One region of the Streptomyces sp. NPDC043870 genome, then DNA from elsewhere that is predicted to be linked to it. Evidence: riboswitches for the same ligand, from Rfam matches in the RefSeq annotation. Region 1 holds a riboswitch; each other region holds the start of a gene.
What was found. Region 1 has a riboswitch for cyclic di-AMP ahead of AC0699_RS25790 (M23 family metallopeptidase). Riboswitches for the same ligand answer to the same signal wherever they lie in the genome.

Region 1 (4,283 bases):
ACGGCGAACTACGACCGGCACGGGGAGGGGACGGCCGTGTTCGTCCGTGACGCGATGAAGGTCTACGCGGAGCGCAACCTCAGCGACGACTGAGGCGCTACCCGTCTGCCGGACGGACGGGAGCCGGTCACCGGGAGGGCCCCCTGGTGACCGATCAGCCCGGACTGGTTCCGGCTGGTCCTGATGGGTACCGGCTGGTCCTCGCCGGTCCTGGCTGGTCCGGTTGGCCGATGGCGAGTCGCCGAGCGGCGCGGCTCCGGTCAGCCTGAATGGGGCGCGGTACCGTCCGCACCCTGGGCGGACCTGGCAGGAGACCACTGGTGGGGCAGCGAGAAGGCGACAACGGACAGCGGCGGGACGGTGGCCGCAGGATGGTCCGGGTGCTGCCCTTCCTGCTGATCGTGGGCGGGATCTTCTTCGACCTGGGCACCCCGGAGTCGTACACCGCGTCGCCGCTCTTCGCCGCGGCACCGCTCGTCGCCGCCCCCTTCTTCTCGGCGCTGTTCACCCTGCTGACGGGCGTCGCCTCCGTCGCGGCGGTGGCCGGGCTGCATGCTTACAACGGCACGGCCTCCGACATCCCGGCCGTGACGGAGCTGCTGACCGTGTTCACGGTCTCCGTGCTGGCTCTCTTCATCAACCAGGTCGTACGCCGCAGTGGCCAGCGCCTCGCGTCCGCGCGCGTCATCGCGGAGGCCGCACAGCGGGCCGTGCTGCCCACGCCGGCCGACCGGATCGGCGGGCTGCAGATCGCCGCGCGGTACGAGGCGGCGCAGGCGGACGCGTTCATCGGCGGGGACCTGTTCGCCGTGCAGGACACTCCGCACGGGGTGCGGCTGGTGGTCGGGGACGTACGGGGGAAGGGGCTGGACGCGGTCGAAGCGGTGGCCGTGATCCTCGGGGCGTTCCGGGAGGCCGCCGAGCAGGAGTCCTCGCTGGAGGGGGTGGCACAGCGGCTGGAGCGGGCGCTCGCCCGGGAGGGCATGCGTTCCGGGCTCGACGCGTTCGAGGGCTTCACCACCGCCGTGCTCGCCGAGATCCCCCACAGGGACGGAGTGGTCCGGATCCTCAACCGGGGCCACCCCCCGCCGCTGCTGCTGCTCGCGGACGGCGCGCTGGGCATGCTGGAGCCGCCCGAGATCGCGCTGCCGCTGGGCATGGGGGATCTGGGGGCCTCGCCGGACCGGGCGTACGAGACCCCGTACGCGGCCGGTGCCACGCTCCTGCTCTACACGGACGGGCTGACCGAGGCGCGTGACACGCACGGCGTCTTCTACGATCCGCGCGAGCGCCTGGGCGGCCGGGTCTTTTCCGGACCGGAGGAGCTGCTGGACGCGGTCGTCGCCGACGTACGGCGGCATACGGGCGGCCGGGCGACCGACGACATGGCGCTGTTGGCGGTCACCAGGCCCGGGGAACGGCAGCCGGAGCGGCGCAGGACGATGCCGGTGGTTCCGTGAACGGGACGCGGCGCCGCCAGTGGTTCCGTGAACAGGAAGCTGCGCCACGGAACGTAATCGAAGGACAGCCCTCCGCATAGCATGTGACCCACCGTCAGAAAGGGCGACCGGATTGAGGGGGAGTCAACTCGCCCGATTCGGGGTTGTTGTGCCTGAAAAGTCCAGGCCAATGTCGCTAACGATCAATGGGAAGAGCTTGGAATCCGCCCCCCGTGTCTATTAACGTTCGATAACGCAGCGCGGTCGTCACAGTCGTCGCAAGAGACGGCACCGTGCGCACGCGCCGAATCCCGCAAGGGAACCGGGGAACCACCTATTGGGGTGAATCGGGCACTTCGCGGTGCTCGTAGGAGACCTTCCTGCTCCGAACCCGTCAGCTAACCCGGTAGGCGATAAGGAAGGAAAGGAGAACGCCTCCGTGGCGTCCAACGAGCCTGCCCTCCAGGAACCTCCCACCAGCGAGTGGGTCCCCACCGACGAGTGGGCCCCGGCCACCGGGGCGGAGGAATGGAACCCGACCGAGGAATCGGTCCGTCCGGTCCGTGGCAGGCATCGCGTCGTCAAGCAGCGCAACGGACTCGCGCGGAGCTCCACCGTTCTCGGAGTCGGCGTCATCGCCGCGGTCGGCGCGGGTGGCATGGCCACCGCGCAGAACAAGCCGCCGGTCTCCATATCCCTCCCCGACGCCATCACGGACCACCTCCCGGACGCGGATTCGCTTCCCGGCGTGGGCTCCCTCATCTCCTCGGACGACTCCGACTCGGAGAACCGGAACAACGCACCGCTCACCGCCTTCTCCGTTGCCGACACGGCCGCGGACGACGGGCAGAGCGCCGGTGATGCGGGCGAGGCCCTGCGCGCCCGCATCCTCCAGCAGGCGGAGCAGCAGCAGGCCGAGGCCGAGGCCGAGGCGAGGGCGGCCGCCGAGAAGGCCGCCGCCGAGAAGGCCGCGGCGGAGGCGAAGGCGCAGCAGACCGCGGCCGCCGAGGCCGCCGAGGCCGAGGCCGCCAAGGCCGCCGAGGCGAAGCGACTGGCCGAGGAGGAGGCCGCGCGCAAGGCGGAGGCCGAGCGGCTCGCCAAGCTCGCCGCGAGCTACTCCCTCCCGACGTCCTCGTACACGATCACCTCGACCTTCGGCCAGGCCGGTTCGATGTGGTCCTCCGGCTACCACACCGGCCTCGACTTCGCGGCGCCCACGGGTACGCCGGCGAAGGCCGTGCACGGAGGCACCGTCAAGTCGGCGGGCTGGTCCGGGTCGTACGGCTACCGCATCGTGCTGGAACTCGAGGACGGCACCGAGGTCTGGTACTGCCACCTGTCGTCGATGACCGTCGGAGCGGGGCAGACCGTCGCCACGGGCGAGACCATCGGGCGCGTCGGCGCGACCGGCAATGTCACCGGACCGCATCTGCACCTGGAGGTGCACACCCCGGGCGGCGACGGCATCGACCCGATGGCGTGGCTGCGCGACAAGGGCCTCTCCGTCTAGGACTTGTCCCGGGCTGGGCCCGGACAAAGCCGTAGTCCTGATCAGTCACGGTTCACACTCGAGTCACCGGCAGCTCTGGCGCACCCCCCCGACGCCTGAGCTGCCGGTTTTTCGTGCGCGGTGTGGTCCGCGAGGCCGCGGCGATCCGCGTTCTCCGCTACGCCCGGTACGGGTTGTAGTCGCCGTAGTCCAGATACGGCGGTGGCTGCCACACCCGGCCCGTCGCACGCGCCGCGTATGTGAGGGCCGGGGCCGCGACGCTCCTGCGCTGCCAGAGATGGTGGAGCAGCTCCTGCTCGCGGGCGACGAAGTCAGGGCCCCCCGCGCCGCGCTGGGCCCGGTGGCGCAGGAAGGCCAGCGAGGTCGCGAAGGCCTCGTACTCGGAGACGGCGCGGGCGGCCGCCGGGCCGTGGGTACGGCGGGCCATGTCGCGGGCCACGGTGCGCGCTCGCATGGAGGACAGGGCGAGCGGTTCGGCAGGGGCGAGCCAGCCGGCCGCGGCGTACGCGGGCAGCTCGGCCGCGACCGTACGCAGCTCGCGCTGCCGGGTCCAGATCGCCAGCCAGGTCAGCAGCCCGAACGCCGGCACCATGAACGCCGCGTACACGGCGTAGAACCCCAACGGGCCGAACCTCGCGGAGCCGTTCCACAGTGCGTGCATGCCCATCGCGAGGGTGAGGCCGAGCAGCGGCAACACGGTCCTGCGGAACCTCCGGCGCCGGGCGGTGATCGCCGCGAGGCCGAACCCGATGCCCGTCAGCACCGTGAACAGCGGATGCGCGAACGGCGACATCACGATCCGTACGAAGAAGGTCGCGGCGGTGACGGACGCGAAGCCGGACGTGCCGAACGCCTGGTCCTCACCGAAGGCGTTGCCGAGGTACAGGATGTTCTCGGTGAAGGCGAAGCCGGTCGCGGTGAAGCCGGCGACGACGACACCGTCGACGATGCCCGTGAAGTCCCGTCTGCGGAAGAGGAAGAGGAGCAGCACGGCGGCCGCCTTGGCGCTCTCCTCCACGACCGGGGCGATGACGGTCGCGCCGATCGTGTCCGCGTGCGACGGATCGGCGGTCGCGGTGGCTATCCACTGGGTCGCGAACGAGTTCGCGATGATCGCGACAAGGGCGGCCGCGCAGGCGCCCCAGGCGAAGGCGAAGAGGAGATTCCGCCACGGGCCCGGCTCGACCCGGTCCAGCCAGCGGAACGCCGCCATCAGCAGCGGGACGGGCAGCACGGCGAGGCCGAGGCCGACCAGAAAGCCTTCGGTGCCGGTCTGTTCACGGACCAGGGCGAGGATGACCAGACCGGACAGCGCGAGCAGGGTGATCAGGGTC
Region 2 (4,283 bases), on a different contig from region 1:
CCGGAGCAGCGCCACCGCCTCCAGGCTTCCCTCGCGGCCGGCGAGAGCGGGCTGCTCGCCACCGGGGTCGAGGAGCTGCTCCGGTACGACGGGCCCGTCGAGCTCGCCACCTGGCGGTTCGCGACCGAACCGCTCACGCTCGGCGGGCAGCACATCGCCGCGGGCGACCCCGTCCTCGTCGTCCTCGCCTCCGCCGACCGTGACCCCGACCGGTTCCCCGATGCCGACACGCTCGATCTGGGGCGCCGGGACAATCAGCACCTCGGGTACGGACACGGCATCCACTACTGCCTCGGCGCGCCGCTGGCGCGCCTGGAGGGGCAGACCGCGCTCGCGACGCTGCTGACACGACTGCCCGACTTGCGGCTTGCGGTCGATCCTTCCGAATTGCGGTGGCGCGGAGGTCTCATTATGCGTGGATTGCGCACTCTGCCCGTTGAGTTCACGCCCCCGCGGAGCCTCCACTGAACTGACGCTCCGTCATGACTGTGACTTTTACGTGATCTCCGCTGCATCGACTTGTGACTGACGCGCGAGTGCGGCTACGTTCACCCCGACTCGGGGTCTTCGCTGATTCAACCGACTCGGCGGACTCAGGAGTTTTCTGTTGTCACACGGAAGGCACACCGCATGCGCTCCGGGAACGGTCGACACCGCCGACCCCGTCAGGCCCCCGCTCTCATCGTCGCGGCAGGGGTGACCGGATCGGCCATCGCCATCCCGCTGCTCGGCGCGGGCTCCGCCTCCGCCGCCGACTCCGCCACCTGGAACCGCGTCGCCGACTGCGAGAGCGGCGGCATGTGGAGCGCCGACCTCGGCAACGGCTACTACGGCGGCCTGCAGCTCACCCAGGAGACCTGGGAGGCCTACGGCGGCACGGCGTACGCGCCGCGCGCCGACCTCGCCAGCCGTGCCCAGCAGGTGTCGGTCGCCGAGATGGTGTTCGCCGCCCAGGGACCGGCGGCCTGGCCGAACTGCTCGGAGATCGCCGGTCTCGTGCAGGACGGTGCCGAGCCCGGGAGCGGCGCCGCTTCCACTCCCGCCGCACAGGGCGGCGGCGCCGAGAGCCCGTCGTTCGGTGACGGGGCGGACGTGGCGCCGGAGCCGGACGCCGACGCCGATGCCAAGCCTTCAGCCCCGGCTTCGTCCGCCCCGGGTGCCAAGCCGTCCACCCCGACTGCCGCGCCGTCCGCCCCGGCCGGCTCCGCGAGCGGTTCCGGCAAGGACTCCGACGCGGCGGGCGACGGTGACGCCGCCGCCGACGCGGGCAAGGACGAGGGGTCCGGCAAGCACCGTGGCGCCCCCGCCGACAACGAGGACGAGATGGACAATTCGGGCGATGAGCGCGAATCTGGTCGTCATGCCTCACGAGGTGACGGATCGGCACGAGAGGGTGCCGCTACGGGAGATGAGTACACCGTCCTCCCCGGCGACAGCCTGTCGTCGATCGCGGACGCGGAAAAGGTGCCCGGCGGCTGGCCCGCGCTCTACGAGGCGAACCGGGGGGTCGTCGGCTCCGACGCCGACCTCATCCTGCCTGGCCAGAGCCTCGATCTGGGTCTGGATCAGGGGCAGTTGAAGAAGTAGTTCGACATCTTATGTCCGGTTCTGTGTAAGTGAGACATGAGTCTCTTCCGGTCAACTGGTGTGTCTTGTCGGTCAACTCCGGTCATCACGCCTCTCACCTGCAAAAACGGACATCTCTGCGAGTCAAATAAGCGTGTTTTCTCCCCGATGTTCGTCTTTGAACATCGGGGAGAAGTGCGTTTACGGTCTGAACCGCTCGCCATCGCGGGCCCCGACGACCGCACGCCGAATCCTGCCGGCGGCCGACGGGAACAGTCGACGCGCAAGCGCCGAAGGCAGGAGCGGGGGACCCAGGTAAGTGCCGGACCGGCCCGATGAGGGAGGGAACGGCTTGGGGTGAAGCCGCGCGCAAGTCGCGTGGCCGGGCAACTCACTTGGCCCGAACCCGACAGCTCACCTCGTAGGCGTCGGTGAGGGGAAACTCCATGCTGCTTTCCGGCAAGGGCAAGCACCGTCGCCCGACCGTCTTCCGTCGGTCCGCCCGCATCGCCTCGCTCGCCGGTGTCACCGGTGCCGCGATCGCCGCTCCGCTGATCGCCACCGGCACCGCGTCCGCCGCCACCGCCTCCGAGTGGGACACCGTCGCCCAGTGCGAGTCCGGCGGCAACTGGTCCATCAACACCGGCAACGGCTTCTACGGCGGCCTGCAGTTCTCGGCCTCCACCTGGGCCGCGTACGGCGGCACCGCCTACGCCGCCACCGCCGACCAGGCGTCGAAGGCCCAGCAGATCGAGATCGCCGAGAAGGTCCTGGCGGGCCAGGGCAAGGGTGCCTGGCCGAACTGCGGCGTGGGCCTGTCCAATGCCGCCTACACCGGTGCCGCCCCGGCCGCCCCGAAGGCCGAGACTCCCGCCCCGAAGCGCGCCGAGGCCCCGACCACCCGCTCCGAGCGCTCCGCCGCCCCGGCCCCCGCGAAGGTCTTCAAGAAGGGCGACGGCGAGTACACGGTCAAGGCCGGCGACACCCTCAGCGCGATCGCCGAGGCCAAGAAGGTCGAGGGCGGCTGGAAGAAGCTGTTCGACCTGAACAAGGACGTCATCACCGACGCGGACGTCATTCACCCGGGCCAGAAGCTCCACCTGAGCTGACGACCCGGTTCCGCGGACCAGCCCCGGTCCGGGACTCCCCCGGCCCGGACCGGGCGCTTCCCTGGTCCCCGACGGACTCCGTAGTCCCCCACGGGCACCCGTAGCCCGGTGGACCCGGCGGACCACCGGTCGTACACACCCCCGTCCCCCCGCTCCCCGCCCGCGTCCCCCCGCTCCCCGGCCCGGCGCGCCTTCCCCCGTACGCTCCCCCGTAGCCCTGCGGGCACGGGAGGTGCCCCCAGCCGGGGTTTCTGTCTGTTTCGTGCCCTTTTTCGTCCCATGGGGCGGGCACCGGCTGGCCGATGCCCGCGAGCCGGATAGGCTCGTGTCGCAAGGCCAAAGCGACCCTGCACTGACCTGCGCTGCACCTGCTTCGCATACGTCACATTCAGCGTCACATCCCAGAAGGAGATGCTCGTGCCGTCCATCGACGTCGTCGTAGCCCGGGAAATCCTGGACTCCCGAGGCAACCCCACGGTCGAGGTCGAGGTCGGCCTCGACGACGGCAGCACCGGCCGTGCTGCCGTCCCGTCCGGTGCGTCCACCGGTGCGTTCGAGGCCCTCGAGCTCCGCGACGGTGACCAGAACCGTTACCAGGGCAAGGGTGTCGAGAAGGCCGTCCTCGCCGTCATCGAGCAGATCGGCCCGGAGCTCGTCGGGTACGACGCCACCGAGCAGCGTCTGATCGACCAGGCGATGTTCGACCTGGACGCCACCCCGGACAAGTCCTCCCTCGGCGCCAACGCCATCCTCGGTGTCTCCCTCGCCGTCGCGCACGCCGCTTCCGAGGCCTCCGACCTTCCGCTCTTCCGCTACCTGGGCGGCCCCAACGCGCACCTGCTCCCGGTGCCGATGATGAACATCCTGAACGGCGGCTCGCACGCCGACTCCAACGTGGACATCCAGGAGTTCATGATCGCCCCGATCGGCGCGGAGTCCTTCTCCGAGGCACTGCGCTGGGGCACCGAGGTCTACCACACCCTCAAGAAGGTCCTGAAGGAAAAGGGCCTGTCCACCGGCCTCGGCGACGAGGGCGGCTTCGCCCCCAACCTGGGCTCCAACCGTGAGGCCCTCGACCTCATCCTCGAGGCCGTCAAGCAGGCCGGCTACGCGCCCGGCAAGGACATCGCGCTCGCGCTCGACGTCGCCGCCTCCGAGTTCTACAAGGACGGCAAGTACGAGTTCGAGGGCAAGTCCCGCTCGGCCGCCGAGATGACCGAGTACTACGAGGAGCTCGTCGCCGCGTACCCGCTGGTCTCCATCGAGGACCCGCTCTTCGAGGACGACTGGGCCGGCTGGAAGGTCATCACCGACAAGCTCGGCTCCAAGGTGCAGCTGGTCGGCGACGACCTGTTCGTCACCAACCCCGAGCGCCTCGCCCGCGGCATCGAGGAGGGCACCGCCAACGCCCTGCTCGTCAAGGTCAACCAGATCGGTTCGCTGACCGAGACCCTGGACGCCGTCGAGCTGGCCCAGCGCAACGGCTTCAAGTGCATGATGTCCCACCGCTCCGGTGAGACCGAGGACGTCACGATCGCCGACCTGGCCGTCGCCACCAACTGCGGCCAGATCAAGACCGGCGCCCCGGCCCGCTCCGAGCGCGTCGCC
Region 3 (4,283 bases), on a different contig from region 1:
CGATGGGCGAGGGGACGGCGCGCTTCACGCCCGCGATGCTGCACGGTGCGCTTACCATGCTGGTCACGGGCGTGGTGCTGGTGGGGCTGAATCAGGCGGACGACCAGCCGGTGAACAACCTCAAGATCGGCATCAAGCTCGCGGTGCTCGTGGTGATCCTCGCGCTGGTCTACGTCAAGCGGGACGAGGAGAACGTGGACAAGGGGGTGTTCGCGACGGTGGGCGTGCTGACGCTGGCGAACATCTTCATCGCGACGCTGTGGACGTGATGCGGACGGGGGCCCGGGGGGCCCGGGGGTTCCAGGCTCCGCGCCGGTCGGCCGAGCCCGAGCAGCTCATGCCGCGACTCCCCTTGGTCAAAGGCCGGTTGCGGCGTGAGTCCGGCACCGGGCGGCGGCTCCCACCGGCGCGACTTCCGTAAGCACCACTTCCGTAAGCACCGCCTCTGTAAGCACGACTTCGGCAAGCCGGGCTCCCGCAAGCCGGGCTCCCGCAAGCCCGGCTTCCGCAAGTCCGCTCGGCACGCCCTCTAGGCGGGGCGGACGCTCCCGTAGATCGGCATGTAGTAGATCGACTCCTCGCGGACGTTCGTGCCCGGCTTCGGGGCGTGGATCATCATGCCGTCGCCGATGTAGATGCCGACGTGGCTGATGTCGTCGTAGAAGAAGACCAGATCACCCGGGAGGAGATCCTGCGTCGCCACCCGCTGTCCGACCTCCACCTGGTCCCAGGTGGTCCGGGGGAGATCGACACCGGCCGCCTTCCAGGCGGCCTGGGTGAGCCCGGAGCAGTCGTACGAGCTGGGGCCGGTCGCGCCCCAGACGTACGGCTTGCCGATCTGGGCGCGGGCGAAGGAGAGGACCTTCTCGGCCTTGGCCGCGTACGAGTCGGGGGCGGTGCCGGTGCCGGTGCCCGTGCCCGTTCCCGTTCCCGTTCCCGTTCCCGTTCCCGTGTCGGTACCGGTACCGGTACCGGTGCCCGTGTCCTGGTTCTGCTCCTGCTCCTGCTGCGCGCGCTCCTGGCGCAGCCGCTCCGCCTCCGCCTCGGCTTCCGCCTTGGCCTGTGCCTCGGCCTTGCGGCGGGCTTCTTCCTCCCGCTCCCGCTCCAGCGCCTCGAGCCGCGCCTTCTCCTCGGCGGTCAGCTGGGACAGCAGCGCCCGCGCCTCGGCGAGCTTCTTCTGGACGGTCTGCTTGCTCTCACGCAGCGTCTGCTGCGAAGCGGTCAGCGACTCCAGGCTCTTGGTCGCCTGCGCGCGCTGCTTCGCCGCCGCGGCCTGCTGGGTCTCGAAGTCGGCGATGGCGCTGCGCTGCTGGTCGGTCAGCCGGTCCATCAGCTGTGTCTGGTCGAAGTACGCCTGCGGGCTGTCGGCGAAAAGCAGCGCGGCGGTCGGGGCCACCGCACCCGTACGGTACTGGGCGGCCGCGTACGAACCGAGGGCCCGGCGGGACTCGTTGAGGGAGTCCGTGCGCTTGGCGACGTCGTCGAGGATCGTGTCCACCGCGCGGCGCTGCTTCTCGGTGGCCTCCTGCGCCCGGTTGTAGTCCTGGGTCGCGGAGCCCGCCTGCCGGTACAGGTCGTCGACCTTCTTCTGGACCTCTTCGATGCTCGGCTTCGGGTCGGCTGTCGCGTTCTGGGTCGAGAGCAGCGTCACGCCCGCCAGGGCGGCCGTCGTGAATCCGACGGCGGATGAATTCGTGCGAGTGCGGCTGCGCGGCTTGCGATGCGACGCCAAGGCCGGCATCTCCTTCCGTGGACCGCCTACCGGGTTAGCTGTCGGGTTCGGACGGAACGGAAGGCTGTCCTACGGGCCGGGTGGAGTGCGGCCCGATTCACCCCAGTTGTACATGTCTGGTGGGTCCCCGGTTCCGAACTCCCCTGCGGGAGGCCGGATTCGGCGCAGGCTGCCCGATTGGCGTAGGTCGCCGTTGGCAGTACGGGCCGCCTGGGCGAGCACGCTAGCCAAACTGTGGTGCTGCTGTGAAGGACGATGTTCGATATGCCCGATACATTTCCGTGACCTTGGCGTGTCGTGGCCGAGGCGTGACAGTATGTGATCGTTTCCTGTATGCACTCCGACACGGTGCGTGCTGCTGCTCGGGCGCGGCGCGGTACGTGTTGCTCGGGCAAAGGGAGGCGTTGCGCTCGGGCAAGAAGAGGCGTTGCGCCCCCGGCGCGGGGAGGTGTCGCGCTCCGGCGCGGGGAGGCGTTGCGCTCCGGCGCGGTGAGTGTGGTGAAGGCGGCGGCGGGCTGTCAGTGGGGCGGCCTAGACTCATAGAGCGATGAGCAGCCTCTTTGATGACAGCTTCCTGGCGGACCTCCAGCGCACCTCGGCCCCGGAGGAGCACCCGCCGCCCGAGCCCGACGAGCACGACGAGCACCCGCCCCACGAGGAGGTCCCGCACGACCTCTTCGAGGGCGCTTTCGACGCGCCTCCGGCCCGCGACGCGTATTACCGGGACGGGGCGCCGCGCCCTGCCGTGGACCCGGCCGCGCTGCTCGAGGGGCTGAACGAGCAGCAGCGTGCTGCCGTCGTGCACCAGGGCTCGCCGCTGCTCATCGTCGCCGGCGCCGGCTCGGGCAAGACCCGGGTGCTGACCCACCGGATCGCCCACCTGCTGGCGACCCGCCATGTGCATCCCGGCCAGATACTGGCGATCACGTTCACGAACAAGGCCGCGGGCGAGATGAAGGAGCGCGTGGAGCACCTCGTCGGCCCGCGCGCCAACGCCATGTGGGTCTCCACCTTCCACAGCGCCTGCGTCCGCATCCTGCGCCGCGAGAGCAAGAAGCTCGGTTTCACGTCGTCGTTCTCGATCTACGACGCCGCCGACTCCAAGCGGCTGATGGCCCTGGTCTGCCGTGATCTGGACCTCGACCCGAAGCGCTACCCGCCGAAGTCCTTCAGCGCCAAGATCTCGAACCTGAAGAACGAGCTGATCGACGAGGAGACCTTCGCCGACCAGGCCGCCGACGGTTTCGAGAAGACGCTGGCCGAGGCCTACCGGATGTACCAGGCGCGGCTGCGCGAGGCCAACGCGCTGGACTTCGACGACATCATCATGACCACCGTCCATCTGCTCCAGGCGTTCCCGGACGTCGCCGAGCACTACCGGCGCCGGTTCCGCCATGTCCTCGTCGACGAGTACCAGGACACCAACCACGCCCAGTACACGCTGGTCCGCGAGCTGGTCGGGACGGGTTACGAGGACCTGGAGCCGGCCGAGCTGTGCGTCGTGGGCGACGCCGACCAGTCGATCTACGCCTTCCGCGGAGCCACGATCCGCAACATCCTCCAGTTCGAGGAGGACTACCCGGACGCGACGACGATCCTGCTCGAGCAGAACTACCGCTCGACCCAGACGATTCTCTCCGCGGCCAACGCCGTCATCGAGCGCAACGAGAGCCGCCGTCCCAAGAACCTGTGGACGAATGCGGGCGCGGGCGCGCAGATCACCGGCTATGTCGCCGATACCGAGCACGACGAGGCCCAGTTCGTCGCCGACGAGATCGACCGGCTGACGGACGCGGGCAATGCCAAGGCCGGCGATGTAGCGGTCTTCTACCGGACGAACGCGCAGTCCCGTGTCTTCGAAGAGATCTTCATCCGCGTCGGCCTGCCCTACAAGGTCGTCGGCGGCGTGCGCTTCTACGAGCGCAAGGAGGTCCGGGACGTGCTGGCGTATCTGCGGGTCCTGGCCAACCCGGAGGACAACGTCCCGCTGCGCCGGATCCTGAATGTGCCCAAGCGCGGCATCGGCGACCGGGCGGAGGCGATGATCGACGCCCTGGCGCTCAGGGAGAAGATCACCTTCCCGCAGGCGCTGCGCCGCGTCGACGAGGCGTACGGCATGGCGGCCCGCTCCGCCAATGCCGTCAAGCGCTTCAACGCACTGATGGAGGAACTGCGCACGATCGTCGACTCGGGCGCGGGGCCGGCCGTCGTCCTGGAGGCCGTGTTGGAGCGGACCGGATATCTGGCCGAGCTCCAGGCGTCGACCGATCCGCAGGACGAGACGCGCATCGAGAACCTGCAGGAACTTGCCTCGGTGGCCCTGGAGTTCGAGCAGGAGCGCGGGGCCGGGGAGGGCTCCGGCACCCTCGCCGAGTTCCTGGAGAAGGTCGCGCTCGTCGCCGACTCCGACCAGATCCCCGACGAGGACGAGGAAGGCACGGGTGTCATCACGCTGATGACGCTGCACACGGCGAAGGGCCTGGAGTTCCCGGTCGTGTTCCTCACCGGCATGGAGGACGGCGTCTTCCCGCACATGCGCGCGCTCGGCCAG
Region 4 (4,283 bases), on a different contig from region 1:
CAATGCGGCGGAGGGGCGTGACTACACGGACGAGGAGGCCGTCCGCTGGACGGCCCTCGACCCGCTCTTCCCGTACAGCCGCCGTCCGCACCGTTCGGCCGGCCTGCCGTGCCGGACGGGCGAGTCCGTGATCTCGGTGGACGGCGACGGGACGGTGCGGCGCTGCCACTTCGTACGAGCCGAGCTCGGCAATCTCTATGACGGCTCGTACCGGGCGGCGCTGCGCCCGCGCGCCTGCCCGCTCGCGGTGTGCGACTGCCACATCGGCTATGTCCATCTGGAATCGCTGCCGCTGTACGACGTGTTCGCGGGCGGGGTGCTGGAGCGGATCCCCGCCACGGGATCCCCCGCCACGGGCACTGCCGCGGGGGCGGGGAACGCTCAGAGCGGAAGCAGGTCCGGGCGCTTCGGCTCCACGTGATCGCCGGATGATTCGCCCCGCAGCCGCCGGCCGATCCACGGTACGAGGTACTCGCGCGCCCAGAGGACATCGTCGCGGCGGACTTCGAGCGTGCCACGCGGCGGCAGTGGCGGCCACGGCTGGTCCGGGTCGGCCGGCACGTCGATGCCGAGCACCTGGGCGGCACGGAGCGCGACGCGCGTGTGGCCCTCGGGCGAGAGATGCAGCCGGTCGTCGTCCCAGGCGCGCCTGTCCTGGACCGACTTGAGCGACCAGAGGTCGAGTACGGGGCAGTCGTAGCGGTCGGCGATGGCGCGGACATGCGCGGTGTACGTGGCGATCTTGCCGCGCAGATGGCGGAGCACGGGTACGCCGCGGGTGTCGAAGCCGGTGGTCACCATGACGGTGCCGACGGAGGCGGTGAGGTCGGCGACGGCCCGTTCGAAGCGTTCCGCGACGTCGTCGGGGTCGGTGCCGGGCCGGATGATGTCGTTGCCGCCGGCGCAGAACGTCACCAGGTCGGGGGCGAGTTCCTTCGCGCGCGGGACCTGTTCCTCGACGATCTGATCGAGGAGCCTGCCTCGTACGGCGAGGTTGGCGTAGCGGAAGGTGTGTTCCGGTACCCGGTCGTCCAGGAGGACCGCGAGCCGGTCCGCCCAGCCGACGAACTGTCCCTCGGGTCCCGGGTCTCCGACGCCCTCGGTGAAGCTGTCACCGATTGCCGCATAGGACCCGATTGCGCTGTTTGTTCTTGATCGCGAAGCGTCTGCCACGTCGAGCCATCTTTCCTCGCGGGAAGTGACTTACGCCACCGTAGGGAGGGGTTGACGCGGGGTGATATAGGCCACCCGGCCAGTTTTCCGCAAAGCGGGAATACCCGGAAGGGGCCGGAACGCACGCGTCCGCCGGCCCCATGATGCGGGGCCGGCGGACGGAGAGACGCCGTGTCAGGTACGGACGTCGGTCAGATCGAGACTCCGTGCTGGCGGAGGTAGGCCAGCGGGTCGATGTCCGAGCCGTAGCTCGGGCTCGTGCGGATCTCGAAGTGCAGGTGCGGGCCGGTGGAGTTGCCGGTGGAGCCGGAGAGGCCGATCTGCTGGCCGCCGGTGACGCTCTCGCCGGACGCGATGGAGAGCTGGGAGAGGTGGGCGTACTGCGAGTACGTGCCGTCGTTGTGCTTGATGACGACCTCGTTGCCGTACGCGCCGCTCCAGCCGGCCGACACAACGGTGCCCGGGCCGACGGCCTTCACGGACGTACCGGTGGCGGCGATGAAGTCGACACCGGTGTGGTAACCGCTGGACCACATGGAACCGGCTGTCTTGTACGCGGTGCTGATACCGCCGCGGACCGGCGCGAAGAAGCCGGAAAAGCTGGTCTGCGCGGCGGCGTTCGCGGCGGAGGGCGCGGCGGGGGCCTCGGCGGCGGCCGGAGCGGCCTGGGGGCGCTCGGCGGTGCGGGAGGCACGCTCGGAGGAACCGGACGGCTTCTCGCTCCTGGCCGGAGCCTTGGCCTTCCGCTCGGGCTTCGCCTCGCTCCGGACCTTCGCCTCGCTCCGGACCTTCGCCTTGCCCTGGACCTTCGCCTTGCCGCCGAGGGTCAGCTCGAGCCCCGGATGGATCAGCGACGGGTTCTCGCCGACGGCGGCGCGATTGTCGGCGTACAGCTTCTTCCAGCCGCCGCTGACGCTCTGCTCCTGGGCGATCTTCGACAGGTAGTCACCGGCCACGACGGTGTACGTCGCAGGCGCCTTGGGGGCCTTCGGCGCCTGCGGGGCGACGGACTTCTTGGCTACGGCTGCGATGCGGCCGGGGGCGGCGGAGGGCGCCGACTTCTCGGCGGCGTGCGCACCGAAGGCGCCGATGAGCGGAAGTGCGATGGCGGCCCCGCCCGTTCCGGCGGCGACGAATCCACGCGTGATCGGGCTGGTCCTCGGACGGCGATGCTTACCCTTACCGGGCATGGCGAATTCCTCTCCGCCGCCTGCGAGGTGAGCTGTCGGGTTCGGGCTGGAGATGCCCGGCCGCGCATGGCGCGCGACTTCACCCCGAGCCGTCCGGGATTCCGGAACGGCGTACTACCTGGGTCCCCCGCTCCTGCCACACGTGGGTGGGTGCGATATTCCGGACGGCGGCAGGATTAGGCGTTCCGACCGGATTGCGGTGACCGTAAGCGAGCCGGGTCGCGCGAACAAGCCATCTATTCCCCCGGGAACCCTTCCGCCTGATTTCGACCTGGATTTCCCGGTCACGCTCCGTAAATCCCGGATCTTCGATTTCCTTTGCGACAAGGGAGTTCACATGTCCGGCATCGCCACAGAACGTCACAGATATGATCCCGCTCACGAACCCGAGCCCATCTCCCCCTTAACTCGGGCGCGTTATGCGATACCTACCAATTCGGACAGATCGACCATCAGGCCAGATTCACGCCAACCGCGCACGCAGGCAAGGGGCGCAATCGCCGCACCCTTGCGTGAGAATTGCGCTGCTCGCCCCGTATGTACCTTTTGCCCCATGGGTGGCGTGGCAAGGAAACACTGCGAGGCTGCCCACCAAGTGGGCAGTGAACTCCAGGAGTTCACGAATCGACCGCCCGAAGCTCCCGCTTCCAGGCGCTGATCGCACCCGGGCGCGGTCAGCTGCGCCGCAGCCGGATCACCGTCGCGTCAAGATCACCGCGGAGGCCCGTGTGCAGCCCGTGGTGGAGCAGGACGGACCCCCGGTGAACGACACCGGTGTCCCGGCACTCGTACGCCGCCGACGGTTCGAGGCCCCGCAGACGCAGGCGCGGGGGCCGCTCACCGTAGTGCTGGGCCTGCAGCCATGCCAGGACCACGGCCTCGTCGCCACGCACGTACTGCACGGCGCTCAGCCCGCCCTCCGGCGGCCGCAGCCGATAGAGATCACCATGCTGCACGACCGGCCTGATCTTCTTGTAGAGCTCCACCCAGCCGCGCGCCTCGGTCAGCTCGCCCTCGCTCCATCCGGTGAGGTCGCCGCCGATGCCCAGTACCCCGGCCATGGCACTCACGAAACGGAACCTCAGTGAGCTGATCCGCCCGTTGAGCTGCACATTCGGGCTGTCGGTGACCCATGCGGCCATCACCCGGGCCGGATGCAGCTGGCCGAAGCCGTACTGGATGGCCAGACGATCCAGCGGATCGGTGTTGTCGGAGGTCCACACCTGGTCGGTCCGGGAAAGAATCCCCAGGTCGATCCGGCCGCCACCGCCCGAGCAGGACTCGAAGACCACGGCCGGGTGCGCGGCCCGCAGCCGGTCCAGCAGGGCGTACAGCGCATGGACGTGCTCGACCCACAGCTTCTGCGGGTACGGCTCCCCGGGCCAGCCCGCGTCCGTGAAGCAACGGTTGAAATCCCACTTCACATAGTCGATGGGGGCCGCGGACAGCAGCCCGTCCAGCTGCTCCCAGAGGTGGTCCTGGACATCCCCGCGGGCGAGATTCAGGACCAGCTGATTGCGGAATTCGGTCCGGGTGCGGCCGGGGTGGTGCTGCACCCAGTCCGGGTGCGCCCGGTAGAGATCGCTGTCGGCATTGACCATCTCCGGTTCGACCCAGATCCCGAACCGCATGCCCAGCGCGTGCACGTCGTCGGCGAGCGGTTTCAGCCCCTGGGGGAAACGGTCCGGGTTCGGCGTCCAGTCCCCGAGCCCGGCCCGGTCGCTCGTCCGCTTCCCGAACCAGGCGTCGTCCACGACGAAGAGCTCCACCCCCATCGCCGCGGCCCGGCGGGCCAGCGCCCGCTGCTGCTCCTCCGAGACGTCGAAGCCGGTGGCCTCCCACGAGTTGTAGAGGACCGGACGGGAGGCCCTGGCGTCCGGAATGACATGGGCGCGCTGCCAGGCGTGCCAGGCCCTGCTG

Region 2: another riboswitch for cyclic di-AMP. It lies ahead of AC0699_RS27025 (transglycosylase family protein); the one in region 1 lies ahead of AC0699_RS25790 (M23 family metallopeptidase).
Region 3: another riboswitch for cyclic di-AMP. It lies ahead of AC0699_RS03590 (C40 family peptidase); the one in region 1 lies ahead of AC0699_RS25790 (M23 family metallopeptidase).
Region 4: another riboswitch for cyclic di-AMP. It lies ahead of AC0699_RS07490 (M23 family metallopeptidase); the one in region 1 lies ahead of AC0699_RS25790 (M23 family metallopeptidase).

Annotation. Positions count from the first base shown of each region.
Region 1 covers NZ_JBWKDT010000024.1:20,718-25,000, reverse strand. Annotated here, with positions in the region: gene AC0699_RS25800 (MerR family transcriptional regulator) at 1-93, shown strand, start outside; gene AC0699_RS25795 (PP2C family protein-serine/threonine phosphatase) at 372-1,460, shown strand; cyclic di-AMP (ydaO/yuaA leader) riboswitch at 1,732-1,867, shown strand; gene AC0699_RS25790 (M23 family metallopeptidase) at 1,879-2,949, shown strand; gene AC0699_RS25785 (PrsW family intramembrane metalloprotease) at 3,107-4,283, opposite strand, start outside.
Region 2 covers NZ_JBWKDT010000026.1:40,067-44,349, forward strand. Annotated here, with positions in the region: gene AC0699_RS27015 (cytochrome P450 family protein) at 1-468, shown strand, start outside; gene AC0699_RS27020 (transglycosylase family protein) at 631-1,587, shown strand; cyclic di-AMP (ydaO/yuaA leader) riboswitch at 1,845-2,009, shown strand; gene AC0699_RS27025 (transglycosylase family protein) at 2,013-2,675, shown strand; gene eno (phosphopyruvate hydratase) at 3,093-4,283, shown strand, end outside.
Region 3 covers NZ_JBWKDT010000002.1:247,678-251,960, forward strand. Annotated here, with positions in the region: gene AC0699_RS03580 (hypothetical protein) at 1-269, shown strand, start outside; gene AC0699_RS03585 (pentapeptide repeat-containing protein) at 357-524, opposite strand; gene AC0699_RS03590 (C40 family peptidase) at 530-1,741, opposite strand; cyclic di-AMP (ydaO/yuaA leader) riboswitch at 1,740-1,907, opposite strand; gene pcrA (DNA helicase PcrA) at 2,280-4,283, shown strand, end outside.
Region 4 covers NZ_JBWKDT010000004.1:231,067-235,349, forward strand. Annotated here, with positions in the region: gene AC0699_RS07480 (STM4011 family radical SAM protein) at 1-421, shown strand, start outside; gene AC0699_RS07485 (SGNH/GDSL hydrolase family protein) at 382-1,173, opposite strand; gene AC0699_RS07490 (M23 family metallopeptidase) at 1,365-2,363, opposite strand; cyclic di-AMP (ydaO/yuaA leader) riboswitch at 2,368-2,522, opposite strand; gene AC0699_RS07495 (alpha-galactosidase) at 3,038-4,283, opposite strand, start outside.